DNA from 2 places in the Paraburkholderia kirstenboschensis genome. Region 2 is predicted to be linked to the other one. Evidence: riboswitches for the same ligand, from Rfam matches in the RefSeq annotation. Region 2 holds a riboswitch; the other holds the start of a gene.
What was found. A riboswitch is a leader RNA that binds a small molecule or an ion and turns the genes downstream of it on or off. The one in region 2 is predicted to bind glycine.
Positions count from the first base shown of each region.

Region 1: linked by a shared signal. The riboswitch ahead of RW095_RS21420 (D-amino acid dehydrogenase) and the one ahead of gcvT (glycine cleavage system aminomethyltransferase GcvT) in region 2 are both predicted to bind glycine.

Region 1 covers NZ_CP136512.1:2,776,189-2,781,219, forward strand. The annotation lists gene RW095_RS21410 (acetate/propionate family kinase) at 1-600, shown strand, start outside; gene RW095_RS21415 (BON domain-containing protein) at 622-900, opposite strand; gene RW095_RS21420 (D-amino acid dehydrogenase) at 966-2,177, opposite strand; glycine riboswitch at 2,347-2,439, opposite strand; gene RW095_RS21425 (lipocalin family protein) at 2,496-3,068, opposite strand; gene RW095_RS21430 (YceH family protein) at 3,275-3,976, shown strand; gene RW095_RS21435 (SLATT domain-containing protein) at 3,987-4,505, opposite strand; gene RW095_RS21440 (acyl-CoA dehydrogenase family protein) at 4,596-5,031, opposite strand, start outside.
Region 2 covers NZ_CP136513.1:2,671,629-2,676,659, reverse strand. The annotation lists gene gcvP (aminomethyl-transferring glycine dehydrogenase) at 1-661, opposite strand, end outside; gene gcvH (glycine cleavage system protein GcvH) at 824-1,204, opposite strand; gene gcvT (glycine cleavage system aminomethyltransferase GcvT) at 1,282-2,400, opposite strand; glycine riboswitch at 2,481-2,634, opposite strand; glycine riboswitch at 2,668-2,766, opposite strand; gene RW095_RS34715 (hypothetical protein) at 2,838-3,188, opposite strand; gene RW095_RS34710 (oxidoreductase) at 3,369-4,418, opposite strand; gene RW095_RS34705 (UvrD-helicase domain-containing protein) at 4,827-5,031, shown strand, end outside.

The DNA of each region.
Region 1 (5,031 bases), on a different replicon from region 2:
CTTTCGTACGAATCGCTCGTCGCGCAGCTTGGCGCGAAGCTGCCGGCGCGGGCGGTGTTTGCCCACCTCGGCAACGGTTCGAGCGTGTGCGCATTGCGCGACGGCCGCTCGGTCGATACGTCGATGGGCATGACGCCGACCGGCGGCGTGCCAATGGGAACCCGTTGCGGCGACCTCGACCCGGGCGTGCTGTTATATCTGATGCGAGTGGAAAGGCTCGACGCAAACGCGCTGGAAACGCTTCTGAACCGGCACAGCGGCCTGGCCGGTTACGCCGATGGCGAGAGCGACATGCAGGCGCTCGAACAACGCGCGGCGGCGGGCGACGCGCATGCGTCACTGGCGCTCGACGCGTTCGCGACCGCGGTGCGCAAAACCATTGGCGGATATGCGGCGTTGCTGGGCGGCATAGATTTGCTGGTGTTCACCGGCGGCATCGGCGAGCACAGCGTGCAGATGCGTAAGCGTATCTGCGAGGGGCTGTCGTTTCTGGGCCTTCATGAAGGCGACGCATCGGGCAAGGTGAGGGCGCTTCATACCGAAGAAGAGAAGCAGATCGCGAGGCATTGTCGCGCGTTGCTGCGTGCGGATCGTGCTTGAGCCTGTTGCATCGTGCTCTGCTCACGGGGGCTTCACAACGAGTCGATCGCATACACCCGCGACGCCGAACAGGCGCCTCACGTCTTCGAGCGCCGCGATTCGTTGCGCATCGTGTTCGAGTTCGCCGCTCAGCACGATGCGCCCGTCGCGCACTTCCACCGTGATCGTACGTTCAGGAACCGCGGCGTCCCATGCAAGCCGCCGCGTCGCTTCTTCGCCAATCTGCTCATCGCTCAGACGCGAGCCGTCCGCGCCGTCGGGGGCGGCACTGTCAGGATTGGCAAAGCCCGAAAGAGCCATGAATTTTGAAGGTCAAGACGCGGATTGCACAACACTAGCAGATGCCGCGTCTTCATGGCGGGAGGCTACTCCATCGCGCCCGCCACGGCCTGCGCCGTTGCGGCCGAGAGCGTCCAGCCCAGGTGGCCGTGCCCCGTGTTATAGAACACGCCGCGCCGTTTTCCGCGCCCGACCTTGGGCAACATGCTCGGCAGCATCGGCCGCAAGCCTGCCCACGGAATCACGCGCGCGGTCGACACCTCCGGGAAATGCCGTCGCGTCCAGTCCACTAACGGAGCAATCCGGTCGGAGCGGATATCGCGATTGAAGCCGTTGATCTCCGCCGTGCCCGCGACGCGAAAACGGTCCGCGCCGAGCCGGCTCGTCACGATCTTCGCGCTGTCGTCGAGCAGACTGACCCACGGCGCACGCTGCCTGCTCGTTTGATCGTCGAGACAGACGGTGATCGAATAGCCCTTGACCGGATACACGTTCACGTGGTCGCCGAGCATCGCCGCAAAATCGCGGCTTTTCACGCCGGCGCACACGACGATCCGCTCGAACCCGAAGCGCTGCGTCTCGCCTTCGAGGTTCACTGTGAGCGAGAAGCGCCCTTCGGCGGATTGCTCGATCGACGTGATTTCTGCATCGTAATGGAACTGCACGCCGTGGCGCACGCATGCATCGGCGAGACCGCGCGTGAACTTGTGGATGTCGCCCGTCGAATCGGACGGCGTGAAAAAGCCGCCGTAGAAATCGCCGTGCAGCGTGGGCTCGATGCGCTGCAATTCGCTCGACGTCACGGCACTGCGCTCGAGTCCGCCTTCGCGCAGCAGGTCATTGACCTTGGCCGCCGCGTCGAACTCCTTGCGCGTCTTGTAGATGTGCAGAATGCCGCGCCGTTCCAGATCGAAGTCGATGCCTTCCTGCTCGGCGATCGAAAAGAGATGCTCGCGCGCGGCGATGGCAAGCCGCACCGTTTCGACGGTATTCGCACGGTAGTGCGGAATCTGCCGCAGGAATTCGCCCATCCACGAATACTTGTGCCATGTGGGCAGGGGATTGAGCAGCAGCGGGGCGTCGCGCGTGAACATCCAGCGCAGGCCTTTCAGAACCGTGGCCGTGCTGTTCCACACTTCTGCATTGCTGGCCGATAGCTGGCCTCCGTTGGCGAACGAGGTTTCCATCGCCGCATAGCGGTGACGTTCGAACACGGTGACGTGGTGGCCGCATTGCGCGAGGGCGTGCGCGGTCGTAACGCCGGTAATGCCGGCGCCGATAATGGCGATTCGTGACATGACATGGTCCAGAGTAGTTGAGCATCACCGGGTTCGATTTCATGCGAAACCGGTGCCGATGCCCCATCTGTCCATGTACCTGAGAGTTTCTTCCCGGCGCTGCGCGAAAGCGCTGGCCGTGTGCGGGAATCCCCTTCGGTGGGCGCGCGCGGCGCCGCTCTCCAGATGTTCCTGCTGCGCGGTCCTTTTGCCTGAGAGTTTCCGGGGCGGTTGCTCCGTCGGCGTCGCCCTGCCTACGGACGATCTCTCCCGCGCTGCTTTGCAGAACGCCACGACGATACCGGGCAAAATTTCTTCCGGCAAGTGTTTTCTAACGGGCTAGCCGTGGTGCGTGACGCGCAACATCGACGTGTCGTAGCCGAGCGCACGCACGCGCTCGATCAATCCATCTCTCACGCTCGCGGCCGGTTTGGCTTCACGCGTCAGAACCCACAGGTAGCGCCCGCCAGGTTCGCCGACGATCGACCAGCTGTAGTCGTCGGCGCGATCCAGCACCCAGTAATTGCCGACGAAGAACGGGCCGAAGAACGACACCTTCAGCTTCGCGTTGTCCGATCCGGCTACCACCTTGGCGCGACCCTTCGAGACGTCGAGCGGCCCTTCAACGCCGTTCTTGCGGCAACTGTTGGTCACGTCGATCAGGCCGTCTTCACCCGCGGCGTAGTCGGCGGTCACCGCCTCGCAGCCTTTTTCGAAGCGGTTTTCGTAGCGCGCGAACTCGTACCAGCGGCCCACATAGCGCCCGAGGTCGACCGGTTTGGCGGGCTCGGGCACGCGCGCGTTGCCGCTCTTGCCGCCCGGAGTCAGCGCACAGGCGCCGAGCAGGCACACGGCGCCCACCGCGAGGGAGATAGCGCTCACGCGCAGGACCGACTGTGAACGCATCGGCATTGAAACACTCCGTGTCGAGAAAGACGATGAGAGAGCAGACCGCGTGCCCAGCGCAGGGTCGCGCGCCCCTGGTCCGCTGCGGCGATTCATGCGCCGTGAGGGCGCGGGCCGTTTATCATAGTGCCTACTACCAGAAAAGTGCCACCTCGCAGAGCGATGGTAAGGCGTGTTATCCACGACCACATCGGCACATGCCGCTACATCAAATGAATTCGACTCCCGACGCTCCGTCCCGTCCTGCCATTCGCGCATTGACCTTGCTAGAGGGGCGCGTGCTTGGCGTGCTCGTCGAAAAACAGCACACGGTGCCCGACAGTTATCCGCTGTCGCTCAATGCTTTGACGTTGGGCTGCAATCAGAAGACAGGCCGCTCGCCGGTAATGAATGCGACCGACGCCGAAGTGCTGACCGCGCTCGACGGTCTGAAACGCCTAAGCCTCGTGATGGAAGGCAGCAGCAGCCGCGTGCCGCGCTTCGAGCACAACATGAATCGCGTGCTCGGTCTGCCGAGCCAGTCCGCAGCTTTACTGACCACGTTGTTGCTGCGCGGCCCGCAGACGGCGGCGGAATTGCGCCTGAACAGCGCGCGCTTGCATGGCTTTGCCGATATCTCGTCGGTCGAGGCATTTCTCGACGAACTCGCCGCGAACGATCCCCCGCGTGTCGTCAAGCTGCCTCGCACGCCAGGCGAGCGCGAGAATAGATGGATGCACTTGCTGTGCGGTGAAGTGAGCTTGAGCGAGTTCGCGCAACCGGGCGGCGGCGACGAGGAAACCGTGCCGCTGTCCACGTTCGAAGCGGTGAAGGCCGAGCAGAAACGGCTTGCCGATCAGGTCAACCGCCTTCAGGCTGTGGTGCGGCGCATGGCTGCCGAACTAGGCATCGACGCGAACGATCTCGATGCTTGAGGCCGGCCGCTCAGGTGTCGGTGCCGCGGCGCGGATCGGCGGATAACGCTCGCTGTGTACGGTAAAAGTTGCGCGGCGGCACGTTCGGCGAGTCTTGTGCAAGCCGGTCGAGTTCGTCGCGAATCGCGGTCAGATAGTGGCCGTCGCGTGCGTCGGCGTCGCCCGCAAAAACCGATTCGAGCCGCCGTCGTACCGAGCCATAACGTGCGCCTGCCGCGCGATGTTTTTCTGCACGCTCCGCGTAACGCATATACGTTTGCAACGCCGACGACACCGCGGCGATCACGCTCACGAGGCCGACCAGAATCCTGATCTCCAGCGAAACCGCGTTCGTGTTCAGCGATGCAAACACCGCCGTGCCCACGAACGCTGCCAATACGGTGACAAGCCAGCCGACCTGGCGGTCGCGTGCGGACAACAGATCGGCCATGTCATAGTGGCTCATTTGCGATTCGCGCGCTCGCCGGATCCATTTCAGCAAAAGCTGCTGTTCATCGACTGGCGGCTCATAGGCTGGCAGGTTCTTCATGGGGCTCGTCAGGGCAGTTGCGTGCCGCGCGCCGCGCGCATGCACTGACGCTACTGTGCCACATGAAAGCGCGGCTTGGCGCGCTGGCTGTCAGGCGGCCTCGGCTGTGGGCCGGGCAATGCCGAAGCGCTCGTTGTGCGCGTTGCCATTCAGGTAGAAGTCGCCGATGGCGGCCTCGCGAATGATGGCCGGGTTGTGCGACGCGAGCACTCGCGCATTGCGCCAGTAGCGGTCGAAGCGCCGCGTTTCACTGGTCGCGGATGCACCGCCCACTTCGAAGAGCAGCGTGGCGGCCTGCAAGGTCTGCTCGATGGCGATCTGCTGCGCCTGAAATGTCTGAATGTCGAGGCGAATATAGGTCTCTTCGGTTGTGCGTCCTTCCTGTCGCGCGACCAATACTTCGTCGATGGCCCGCGCGAGCGACGCGCTAACACTCTGCGTCGAATAGGCGAGACTCGCAAGCCGGCCGACCACGCGATGCACGAGCGGATTGTCGCGCGGACTCGATTCGCCTGGGATACCGAAG
Region 2 (5,031 bases):
CGGCTTCGGCAGCCGGGCCCACTTTCACTTCGATGCCGACTGGCGTGGCTCGCGTCTTCACCACTTCGATGGTTTGCGGCAGCACGTCGTCGGCGACGAAGAATACATTCGACTTCGGCTTGCCCACGCGTTGCAGCAGCGTCATTGCTTCAGCTGCGGCGGTGGCTTCGTCGAGCAGCGACGCGTTCGAGATCGCGAGACCCGTCAGGTCGACGATCATTTGCTGGAAGTTCAGCAGCGCTTCGAGGCGGCCTTGCGAGATTTCCGGCTGATACGGCGTGTAGGCCGTGTACCACGCGGGATTCTCGAGCACGTTACGCAGGATCACCGTCGGCGTGTGGGCGTTGTAATAACCCTGGCCGATGTACGAGCGGAACACCTGGTTCTTGTCCGCGAGTTCGCGCAGCGCGGCGAGCGCTTCTGCTTCGCTCTTAGGCTGTGCGAAGGGCCCGAGCGGCAGCGCTTCCGTGCGGCGGATCGTCTTTGGAATGACGGCGTCGATCAGCGCGGCGCGCGACGTGAAGCCCAAGGCTTCGAGCATCGCTTTCTGGTCGGCCGCATCCGGGCCGATATGCCGTTCAGCGAAGGCGTCATGCACTTCGAGCGCGGCGAGCGAGAGAGGAGTGCGGTTCATCAGACGATCCGGGTGTTCGAGCTTCATGGTGTTCCTGGCGGTGCGGCTGTCCGTGCTGGACCGTCCAAGACCTGGCGCCAAGCGCCAGGTCTCCTGAAGGGTCATCCCCAAAGGGACTTTCTTCAGAGCGCGGTCCCGTGTGATTCACGAGGGACGCGCCGCACCTGTCGGGTTATAGATAAAAGTGAATCAGGCGCCGATCGACTTCGAGTACGCGTCCGCGTCGATCAAACGGTCCTGCGTCGCGTCCGAGGCCGGCTTGATCTTGAAGAGCCAGCTTTCATACGGGGCGCTGTTGACCGAATCGGGCGTGTCGGCCACGGCGGTGTTCGCTTCGATGATTTCGCCGGAAACCGGCGCGTAAATATCCGAAGCGGCTTTCACCGATTCGATCACGGCGACCGTATCGCCGGCCGTGACGGTCTTGCCCAGTTCCTGTACTTCGAAGAAGACGATGTCGCCGAGCGCTTCCTGCGCGTGGTCGGTGATGCCGACCGTCAGCGTGCCGTCCGCTTCGGTGCGGACCCACTCGTGCGATTCGGTGTATTTCAGATCGGCCGGGATGCTCATCGGATGCTCCTATGCGGTGTGATTCGATATGGACTAAAAACTGGAAAAGGACGCACGCGCCGGCTGCTTGCAGTGGTTCAATTCGCCGCGAGTACTTTGCCGTTACGCACGAACGGCAGTTTTACCACGCTTGCGGGCACCGATTTGTCACGAATTTGAACGTGAACGGTGTCGCCCGGCTGCACGCCTTTCGGCACCCGCGCGAAGGCGATGGATTCCTGCATGGTCGGGGAGAAGGTGCCACTGGTGATTTCGCCTTCGCCGTGCGGCGTGACGACTTTCTGATGCGCGCGCAGCACTCCTGCCGCCTTGCCGTTCTCCTTCAGCAGGATCAGACCGACGAACGCGGCGCGCGAGCCGTCCGCTTCCAGCCGGCTCTTGCCGACGAAATCGCGCGCGGAGGTGAGGTCGACGGTCCACGCGAGGCCGGCGTCGAGCGGCGAGATGTTGTCGTCCATATCCTGGCCGTACAGGTTCATGCCGGCTTCGAGACGCAGCGTGTCGCGCGCGCCGAGACCTGCCGGCCGCACGCCTTGTGCTTGCAACGCATTCCACAACGCGACGACGTGATCGGCCGGGACGATGATCTCGAAGCCGTCTTCGCCGGTATAGCCGGTGCGGGCGACGGTCAATTCGCCGAACGGCGTTGCTTCGACGCGCGCGGCGTTGAAGGGCTTGAGTGTTTCGGTTGCAGAGCGGATGGCCGGTACCGTTTGCCAGACCTTCTCACGCGCGTTCGGACCTTGCACGGCGACGATCGCGAGATCGCGGCGCGGCGTGATGGTCAGGCCGAAGCCGCCTTCGTTGAGTTGCTTGAACCACGCGATGTCTTTGTCGGCGGTGCCCGCGTTGACCACCACGCGGAAATGATCTTCCCCGAAGTAATAGACGATCAGGTCGTCGATCACGCCGCCGTCCGCGTTCAGCAGGCACGAGTACAGCGCGCGCCCAGGCGTTTGCAGCTTCGCGACGTTGTTGGCCAGCGCATATTCGAAGAAGGCGCGCACGCGCTCCCCGGTGAAGTCGATCACGCACATGTGCGAGACGTCGAACATGCCGGCGTCGGTACGCACGGCGCGATGTTCGTCGATCTGCGAGCCGTAGTTGACGGGCATGTCCCAGCCGCCGAAATCGACCATGCGGGCATTGAGCGCGCGATGGGTGGCGTTGAGCGGAGTGTGTTTGAGTTCGGTCATGGGGCCTCGGGCGTCTCGCGAAACAAAAAAGGCCATGCGGAGCCGCGCCTCGCGGCCTGCTGGCTGCGAGCGTGGATCTGCATGGCCCCTCTGTCCTCGATACCTGAGAGATTGCGCTGCCGTGGCGACGTTGATTTGTCACGGCGGAACGCGCGCCCCTTCGGTGGGCAGCTTGCCAGGATCTGCACGACATTGCGATGCAGACGGCTACTGCCGCTCTCCAGAGTGCGAAAAACGGCGCCTTGATGTTGCGTTGAGACGGGTTTTTCGACGCGTTCGGTCCTTTTGCCTGAGAGTTTGCGGGTGTGCCCCTTCGGCGGCGCGGCCTGCGAAATCAGCGGCCAGCGCGCTCTCCCGACGCGTGCGGCGAATGTACGCGAGGGCCGGAGGCTTGTCAAATGAACGGTTTATTCGCCGTTATTCACCCTTATCCGCCCTTATTCGCCGATCGCATGCGCCGCGCCGTCCAGTTCCTGGTTCAGCACGCGCTGTTCGTCGGCGGATAAGCCGCCGCCATGTTGCCCGGCCATCTCGTGCGCCTCGCGCCGGATCACATCGAGCCGATGATGCAACGCCTCCCCTTGCGGCGGCGGGTAATAGCCTTGGTTCACGCGATTGTCGATACGGCGGCTCAGATTTTCGATGCGGCCGTCGACTTGATGCAAGCGTTTATCGGCGATGTGTTGCGGGCTTGGGCGCGGCGCCGGTTCGGGCTGCGGTGCCACGACACAGGCGGCGAGCGAACTGAGTAATGCGCATGCGGCGAAGGCGCGGATGGGACGTGGCATGAACACTCCGTGAAGTCGTTGTGGTTTTGCTGTGCTACAGGCGTAGCAACGGATCACGGCAGACGAGCGCTGACCCGGACGGCCGGCTCATTTGTAACGTCATATTGCTTTCCGGTTTGTCAGTTTTGCCGGCGCGGCGTTCTGCGTCGCGCCGGCAACACCGCAAACCGGCAACGCCGTTCAGCGGATCCGCTGGAACGGCAGGCGCACGCCTTCGTCGGAACTGCGCGCCGCGAGCTCGATAATCGTCATCACGTCGACGGCATCTTGCGGGCTCACCGGGAACTTCACGCCGTGCTGGATCGCCTCGGCGAGCGCGATGTAGAAGCTCGCGTAATCGCCATTGCCCGTCGGCACTTCGCGCTCTACTTCGCGGTCGCCCTCCAGCACGCGCAACGTGCCTGCGGCATTGCCGGCCGCGAAGCCCTCGTCGCCCGGACGCAAGCCGGCTTTCAACTGGTCTTCCTGCGTGTCGAGCCCGTATTTCACGTAACTGCCGCGTGTGCCGTGAATGGCGAACCTCGGCGCGACGATCGCCGTCAGCGCGCTCGCGTGCAACACGATTTCGAATTCGCCGTAGCCCAACTGGATATGCACGTAGTCGGGCGCGCTCGCCTGATCGCGATGCGTGCGCACGGTTGCGGACACGGTCTGCGGCGCGCCGAACAAGGCCAGTGCCTGGTCGATCAGATGCGGTCCGAGATCGAACAGCAGGCCGCCGCCGCGCGACGCTTCCTCGCGCCAACGCTGACGTACTTCGGGTCGGAACCGGTCGAAATGCGATTCATAGTGCGTGATGCGCCCCAACTCACCGCTCGCGAGCAGATCGCGAACGGTCATGAAATCGCCGTCCCAGCGACGGTTATGAAACGGCACGAACAGCTTGCCCCGCGCGAGTGCGATGTTGGCGAGCGTGCGAGCGTCGGCGGCGCTAAGCGTGACCGGCTTGTCGACCACGACGTGCTTGCCTGCTTCGAGCGTACGGCGCGCGAGATCGAAGTGCGTGTCGTTCGGCGTGGCGATCACCACGCAGTCGATCTGCGCGAGCGCGAGCAACGCGTCGAGATCGGCCACCACTTTCGCGTGCGGATAGTCGGCGAGCGCGACCTCCGGTCTGCCGGTCGCGATGGCGGCGACGCTGGCGCGGCCGCAGTGCTCGATCACCGGCGCATGAAAGGTTGCGCCTGCGAATCCGTAACCCATCAACCCAATTTTCAGCGATGCGGACATGCGTGTCTTCCTGCAAAAACGGCGCGCCGCTTTGCCACCGCGGCGACGGCGCGCAACGCCGTCATTGTGGCATGGCCGGGACGGGGATTGCGACGGCACGCGAAGCGCCGAAGCACCGTCTTTTCTCGCGACGCGGTGGCCGCCGGTTCTATCCGCGGGATTCGTCGACTGAATCTATCCGCCGATTTCATCCGTGTTAACATCGCTCCTCTCGCGCGAACCGAGGCTCGCCGGGCGGGCTTCACAACGCGTGGCATGCATTCCCCGAGCGCACGCCGCGCGGCGTGGCGCCGGCTTCGCGACCGGCAATACTGCGCTGCGGCGCCTCGAGCGCCGCTTCCAAACGGCGAGTTTGAGAGCTCCATCTGAACAGCCGCTTTTCAACCCGCACTACCCCATCCACAGACGATGTCCGCAGGCCTGAATCCCGCTCAAAATGAAGCGGTCCGTTACCTCGACGGGCCGTGTCTCGTGCTCGCCGGCGCAGGAAGCGGCAAGACGCGCGTGATCACGCAGAAGATCGCGCACCTGATCGAGGCAAAGGGCTTCGAGCCGCGCCACATTGCGGCGGTCACGTTCACGAACAAAGCCGCGGCGGAAATGCGCGAGCGCG